One region of the Deinococcus fonticola genome, then DNA from elsewhere that is predicted to be linked to it. Evidence: riboswitches for the same ligand, from Rfam matches in the RefSeq annotation. Region 1 holds a riboswitch; the other holds the start of a gene.
The links. A riboswitch is a leader RNA that binds a small molecule or an ion and turns the genes downstream of it on or off. The one in region 1 is predicted to bind cyclic di-GMP.
Positions count from the first base shown of each region.

Region 2: it holds a riboswitch for cyclic di-GMP, as region 1 does, so the genes downstream of both, E5Z01_RS17245 (hypothetical protein) here and E5Z01_RS02205 (hypothetical protein) in region 1, are expected to answer to the same signal.

Region 1 covers NZ_SMMH01000002.1:177,809-181,674, reverse strand. The annotation lists gene E5Z01_RS02210 (hypothetical protein) at 1-824, shown strand, start outside; cyclic di-GMP riboswitch class I at 1,048-1,139, shown strand; gene E5Z01_RS02205 (hypothetical protein) at 1,149-2,408, shown strand; gene E5Z01_RS02200 (DUF4357 domain-containing protein) at 2,636-3,745, opposite strand; gene E5Z01_RS02195 (DEAD/DEAH box helicase) at 3,814-3,866, shown strand, end outside.
Region 2 covers NZ_SMMH01000043.1:16,995-20,860, forward strand. The annotation lists gene E5Z01_RS17235 (substrate-binding domain-containing protein) at 1-582, opposite strand, end outside; gene E5Z01_RS17240 (hypothetical protein) at 903-1,445, opposite strand; gene E5Z01_RS17245 (hypothetical protein) at 1,540-2,016, opposite strand; cyclic di-GMP riboswitch class II at 2,084-2,168, opposite strand; gene E5Z01_RS17250 (GGDEF domain-containing protein) at 2,403-3,167, opposite strand; gene E5Z01_RS19655 (hypothetical protein) at 3,166-3,351, shown strand; partial or broken gene E5Z01_RS17255 (transposase) at 3,394-3,866, opposite strand, start outside.

The DNA of each region.
Region 1 (3,866 bases):
AATCCGGGGTGTTCGTCATGCCTTACGGTCTGACCCCCGAGAACAGGCGCAAGATCAGCGCTTCCCCCGCCCTGCTCGGATTCAAAATTGCCGACGACGCGAACGCGCAACTCACGCCGCAACAAGTCGAAGCCCGCAACGAGCAGTTCAAGAAGGCCACCCCGAACAAACTGACTTACCTGAGTCTGGCCGTGGCGCAAAACCGCCCCGAGACTCCTTACTTCAGCACCGCCGACCTGATCGGCAACCAGAGTTACCCGATCGGGAATGACGACATCAGCGTCACCTACCCCATGATGCGCAGCGCCGTGCAGAGTGCCCACCTCAAAGGCACCGTGCCCATTGCCAACCTTCAGAGCTTCCTGTGGGGCCGGCGTAAACCCAGTCCGGTGGAACTGCGCAACATGACCTACCAGGCCATCATGGCGGGGATGAAAGGCGTGGTGTACTACGCTTACCGTGCCAGAGAAGTCGACCTGAACCAGGAACCCGTGATGTGGTCGACCCTGCAAGGTGTGGCGCATGAAGTGAGCTTCCTGGCCCCCTACCTGCTGAGCGGCGAGCTGATGCCTCTGCAAGACGGCACCGGCAGCCAGCCGCTGGTGGTGTACCTGCGCGGCGAATCGCAGGAAGGCCAGAAGAAAGGTTTTGTAATGGCCCTGAACAGCAGCCGCACCGCCGACCGCCTGGTCAACCTGAAGCTCCCTGAACCCCCTACTCAGTGGAAGCCCATCAGCACCCTGGGCCGGACTCTGAACCGTCGCGGCCTGGAAGTCAGTGGACGGTTACGTCCCCTTCAAGTCGCCATTTACGAAGTCAAGTAATTCATGTGGCGTAACCCTGCCTGGCCCTGCCAGAGAAAGAGGCTTTTTCACCTTCGTTGGGAAAGGTGTGAGGTTATGCATTTATGAGAGCCTGGTTGTAGGAGTTTCGTCAGAACAGGCGCGCTAGGTTCATTAACAGTTAATCTCTGTGTTTGAGTGTGCTGCGGTTCAGCGCGCTTCAGAGTAGGCAGCGATTGACATCAGTTGGCCCTCACTTTTCGCTTCTCGATAAAGGCAAACCCTCCGTGAGGAGGGGACGCAAAGCCCACGGGACTTCTCCTGTCTGTCAGACAAGAAGTTGGCCGGGTTTCCGAAGGAAGATCAATGAAAAAAACTGGTTTCTTGCTGGGTACCCTGGCACTCCTGATGGTAGGCTGCTCGACCACGCCCACCCCTGCCCCGACGGTCAACAGCCCCACGGTGTCCACGCCCGGTAGTAACAGCAGTGAATCCGGCGCCGCCGAAACGACGGCCACGCCCGAACAGGTCAGCGCCGCCACCAACACCCTGGAATCCCTGGCCCTGACGGCCACCACCAGTGGCCCTGTCACGGCGCAGGTTCGCACCGACGGCACCCTGCTGGTGAATAGCCAACCCATGTTCCCCATGGGCTTCTACCACGTGTCATGGGCCGGCAACGAAGCCCGGCGCATGCGCGACATGAACGCCATTGCCGATCTGGGCTTCAACACCATGAACGCCACCATGTTTGATCCCGAAGGCGACCTTGAGGGTTACCGCAAACTGCTTGACGCCGCCCAGTCACGCGGCATGAAACTCATGGTCGAGGACTTCAACAGCACGTCCATCAACACCCTGAAAAGCCACCCCGCCGTGCTGGGCTGGATGATCGCGGACGACTGCAACAACCTTATTACTCCTGAAGAACTGCTCAGACGCCACGACGCCGTGAAAACTCTGGACAGCAATCACCTCACTTACACCAGCATGGCGATCTCGTTCGCGAACAGCCATTCCGCTTACTTCGGTCGGGCCGACGCCGTCGGCAACCAGAGTTACCCCATCGACGGTGGTGACCCCGTGAATGTCGTTTACCCGGTCATGAAGCAACTGGTACGGGAATCCAGCGCCAAAGGCACCCTGCCCATCGCCAACCTCCAGGCATTCCACTGGAAAAACGGGCGCTACCCCACGCCCCGCGAACTGAACAGCATGACCAACCAGGCGCTGGGCGCAGGCGTGAAAGGCATCCTGTACTACACCTACCTGGACACCACCAACGACCTGGCCAGCTACAAGGGCCTGAACACGGAACTGAAAGCCCTGGCCGGCGAGGTGAAGTTGCTGGCTCCTGTCCTCATGAACGGCCAACGCACCCCCCTGACCGTCACCACTGCGAATAACCAGGGCGTGGCTCACCTGTGGTCTTACCAGAATCGCCGTTACCTGCAGGTCATCAATATGAACCCCACAAAGGGCCAGACGGTGAAAGTGCAACTGCCCAACAGCGCTACCAAACTGCTCCCCCTGTTCGCTGGTCGCCCCACTGGCCTGAAGCTCAGCGGCTCTACCGTGAGCGGCTCCATGACCACCCTGGCCGTCCACTGGTACGAAGTGCAGTAAACCTAAACCCAGAAAGCCCAGCAACCCGCTCCTTATCGAGGCCACCCGCCCGACCAGGAGCGGGTTCACTTTTCATCCGCGCAAATCATCCCCACACCCCACCCAAATAACTCGGCGCCTACATCGCAAAGGCTCGGATGAGCAATCACGCCAGCACACAGCGGAACGGATGCACTGCTCGGTTCGCCTGAGCCTCAGGTTGAACGAAATTTACGGGGAACGAGGGTTTAGTTGGACTTACGATAAGTGCTGGCTGGCTGTCCACTTGAATCTTTCCAGCAATCCCAGCCGCTACACGAACGTCCAGCAATATAAAAGGCTGCGTTACTCGGTGAGGTATAATTGTGGTCTTCAACATACTCGAGCAGGCCGTCACCGATGCGGCGGAGAATGCCCTCCGAAATTAGCTTCTCTCGCTCAGTTGCGAGCCATTTGCCGTAGTCCGGTACTCGATCTAGCGCCGTACTCCCCTTCTTAATCGTCCAGATGTTGTCCGCTTCATTCCAGATGGCTGTTGCCTCAGCCTTCCTGGCTTTGAAGGCGAATTCAACTTGCCGAGCCGGATGCGGCTCTGAACTTTTACCTGGCAATGAAAGATGCTCCGTGACGATGCCCTTTTTCAGTTCAGCCGGCGCAGATGACGAAATAGCTACATAGGGCTGCCAGGCTATTGTCGCGCCACGCAAAATTTCGCCCTCCGCCTCAGTGATGCGGTGCATATCTATGGCCGCTTCCACTGCGAGTTCAAAACCAAGGCCATATTTTCGTTGAATTTCCTCAATCACAGGTATCTTTTCTCGGCGAGTTTTTTCAGCGTCGTGACGCCATTTCTGGCGCTCCGTTATTTGAGCTATGGCGGCCACAAAAAGGTCATCTCGCCATGCGCTCAGGTTCAGAAGCAACGCAAGGTCGTCAGCGAATTCATCCTGTCCCAGTTCAAGTTTCAGGGCCACACGCTCGTCCCAGCGCCCAGGCAGGTGCTCGTCGATAACCACCCAGACGCGCCCATTGGTCACGATGGCCCAGCGCGTCCCTTCATTCACGGCATAGGTAGCGGCCTGCTGGTAATGGCTCTGGTTGAGGGCGACATTCATGCCCTTGATTTCCAGGGCGAACTTGCCCTCCCCGGCCCGGACGAGGAAATCAGCACGATGACCCGTAGCGTTTGTCTCTTCCGGAACCACTTCTAGCGGATTCCAGATATTGAATCCAGCAGCGTCAAGTAAGCGGAGAATAATAGCCTGCCGCACGACCGCTTCCCCTGGCACGGGGATTTGATTCAGCCAACCCTGAATGTCGTTGATAGCGGCTCTGATCCGCATGTCCGGCACTGTCATGTTCGGTCAGTTTAATTCACTGTGCGGCCTGACCTGCTGAAATTACCTTGCAGGCGTAAAATCCCTGGGTGACTGTTGCCGCGCCCAACCTTTCTAAATTGCTTGATGCTGCCCCACCTGG
Region 2 (3,866 bases), on a different contig from region 1:
GGTGGCGTCATACAGGTGAATTCCGGCAGCATGCGCTTCCCCTCTTTCCAGGGCTCGCAGGGCCGCCCTGCTGGACACCGGGTTCAACAGCATGCGGGTGTCCGGGTGGTGCCTTGAGACATGCGTGGCGAGCAGCGCAAACGAGGGGTCACATCCGGCCAGCACGGCGGTGCGGCGGGCCAGTTCCAGATCGCTGAAGAGTTCCACCCGAACCTCTGGCCCCGCTTCTTCGGTGGCAAGACCGTCGGCCGCCTCGGTCAGGCCACCCTGTCCACCCGTGGGAAAGGCCAGCCAGCGTTCCCGCACCTGGGCCAGGCGGACACGGCTGGGCAGATGCGCCTGACCGATCAGCGTGGCCTGAACCTGTGGTTCACCCAGGCTGAAGAGGTCTTCGACCCGGCAGTTCAGGACGCGGGCAAGGTGCAGCGCGATCAGGGTGTTGGGGACATAGGCTCCAGTCTCGATGCTGTGCAGGGCCTGCCGGGTGATGCCGACCTGTCTGGCCAGCTCGACCGGGCGCATTCCGGCGCGTTCCCGCCAGGCGCGTACCTGGGAACGCAGGATGTACGGGCTGGAATCCACACCTGATAAAGTAAATTACAGAAGACGAGTCGTCAATAAGAAATGACTCTTTCTCCGAACCTTTTTCCTCGACTCACGGCCCAGGAAATCCAGCAGGGACGGGATTTTGAGACGCAGACCGCTTACCTCGACTTGGGCGACCTGTACCCGCCGTTTCTAATTCTTTTTCCACAAAAGCTCATGGGCTGGCCGCCGGACGCAGCCAGGAAGGGACGCCAGCGCAGAGATTAATCGGCAGGCATCACGCCTACTTGTGCCCCACCGCACTTTGACCCGGGGATTCTCCACCCGAGCTGGCGTCCCCTCCGGCTCTCTGCTGGTCACCAGCGAACATTCAGGTACACGCTGCCCCCCAGCTGGCCTTTCTGAATGTCGTAGCCCATGCCGACGCCAGCACTGATGTTCGGAGCCAGGGACGACGCCGGCACCGTCGAGACCGAATACCCGGCGCTCACCTGGCCGCTGAACGGGTTGTAACTCAGGTTGGCCGACTGATTCACTGCCTTGTGCGGCACGACCGTGTACCGAACCTTTTCAATCACTTCTCCGCGCGTGTTCAGCAGCTCGATGACGCCCCGGTGCGCTTCCAGCACCACAAAGTTCGCGGTCTGAAGCGTGTAGGCATTCAGGCGAAGCAGGTTGTTCCCGGCTCCTCTGAATTTAAGCCGACTATCCAGGGGCCTGACCACCACCTCGGTATTCACGTCGCTGAAAAGCGTAAAGACCAGGGTTCCCGTGGTATAGCCCACGGGCAACTGCATCTCAATGCGCTCAGGCTGCACCAGCACCTTGCGGGCCAGAACGGTAGGCGGCCCGGAGGAGGCAGCCGTTGCCGGACTGACGGTAATGGCTGGCGCGCTCATTTGCGCGTGACCGACGCCGGCTCCACCCAGGCCAATGGCAAAAGAGGCCAGGCAGAGCTGGCCCCCTCTCGCCCACATAGGCGGACGCCGCATCTTAGAAGCTCGTGTTCCCCGAGCCGGAGTCGTAAGTTCCGGTGGCCTTCACATCGAAGGTCACAACCACCGCTTTGCCCGCCTCAGCGCTCGTCATGGTTTCGGCGAAACTGAAGGTGAAAACGATGTTCGAGGAAGCGTCCGGATCGATTGTGGCCGTCCCGAGCCCAGTGATCGTCAGGCTGGCGGCCGCGTCCCCATCCTTGTTCGGCGTGACCACCACGTTGATCTGACGGTCTGTGGTGTTCGTGACCGGAACCGTCACGGTGAAGGTGCCCCCCGGGCGAACGGCCTTCGAGTCGAGCGTGATGCTGGTCGAGGGAATTTCAAAGCTTACCTGTTCGGCAGCCGTGCCTGTCGCCGTGACGGACAGGGTGGCACCGTTGAATCCGTCTGCAGTGCTGCTTGCGCCCAGGGCGATCGTGGGGAAGGTCAACAGGGCGAGCAGGGACAGGGCAGTGAATGTACGGTTGGGCATGTGTGAATCTCCTTGGCCGTTAAACAACGACCTGAACAGGTCTCACCTGGCACGCAGTCAGGTCAGATCGACGAAAAGCCGGTCGCACCACTGGCTCCACCCGACCGAGGTGCCCGGATTACAGGTCGGGGATCAACGCTTCTCTTCGCTCACACGATGCGGAACGAAGATGACTCAATGTAGGCTCAGGCATGTCACACAGTTCGCACTTGTTTCTACCTTAAGGTCAATTCATCTTTCTTGGCCTGCCTGCCCACGCTTTGTTTGTTCGGCCCTCCCCTGCTCGGACACAGAAAGTCCAGAAACCGGCCTCGTTTCTGGGACAAGCCCCTGCTGCAGAAGTTCATCATCTGCCTTGACCAGGAGCGAGAATTCCAGAGATGCCGTCAACGCATAACGACGGTATTTCGCCCGGCTTCCTTCGCGGCGTATAACCGCTGATCAACGAGCGCCATAAACTGCCTCTCGTCCGTGAATTCACTCAACATGGCCAGGCCCGCACTCACGGTGAGCGGCGGCAATTGTGGATGACTGATCGCCTCCACCGCCCGAATCACTTCCGTGGCCCGTCTCAACGCCGAACCGGGTTCCATGCGCCGGAACATGATCAGGAATTCCTCACCACCCCAGCGACAGACGAAATCTTCACCCTGGATGTGATGACTCAGGGTCTGCGCTACGACCTGCAAGGCCAGGTTCCCCGTCGCGTGACCGTACTCGTCATTCACGCGCTTAAAGTGGTCAAGGTCAAGAAGCAGTACCGCCGCTTCCTCCAGCGCCAGGGGCTGTCCCTCCTGCCGCCACGCCTCGAAAGCAATCCCAGCAATTCGACGGTTTGGAAGTCTAGTCAGCGGATCCCGCAGGGCCAGGTCAAAGTAATGCGCCGCCGACGACTGCGCGGCGCCCACCTTATGCCCCGCCACGGCCAGCCCACCCACCAGGCTGCACAGAAAAGCCTGATCCAGAACAAGCTGCCAGTTCATGACCTGCAGCAGCAGCAAGCTGACCACGACCCCGGCGTAACTGACGACACTTGACCAGATGGCCCAGCGCTGCGGCAACATGGTGAAGGCCAGCACCACCACCAGCAACTGCGTGTTGAGCAGCACATGCAAAACGTTCACATGCGGCAGCGTCTTGACCGCGTGCATGACCCACCACACCACCACCAGGGGCAGCGCCCAGCCCATTCCAGGCAGCCGCCAGCAAGTGGCCTTCAAGGAATTCCAGCACCCCACTGCCGAGCTGGTAGATCGCCGCCGAGACGTTCAACACCTGCAGGGCCAGGCGCTGGGCATCACTCAGAGGCTGCTGCAACGTCGTAGCACACAGTAGATCTGATCCCCTCTTGCCCCTTTCTGAATTAATTTACGGCGATTAGGGGTTGACAGGGCCGAAGTTCTGGAAACGGAGATTATAAGCGATGAGGACGAGCGCGACCTTCAACCGCAAGCTCCAGATGGTTTTCACCTGTCCCCAACGCAAGCCACGCCCTGCCACTGAAGAGAAGGCAGATTCGATAGCTTTTCTCGCGGCGTGGTATTCGTCCCTCCAGCGCAGATCAGGATATCGAGCATTCGTTTTGGGCGGCGTAATGTAGCCCCCACCCACATAGGCTTTGTCACCGATGATTTTCGGCCCACCGTAGGTGGGCCAATCGGCATTCATCTGCTCACCCGCATTCAGATCATGCTCGTGAGCGGGCCGGATCAGGTATCGCACGATGCGTCCATTGGGAAGCGCCCAGGCATGCAACTTGAAACCATAAATCATGCCCTGAGTGGTGAAGCCGAAACTGGCCTGTGGAAATTTGCAGTGTTTGGCCCGCTTGAAGCGGCACACGGGGATGG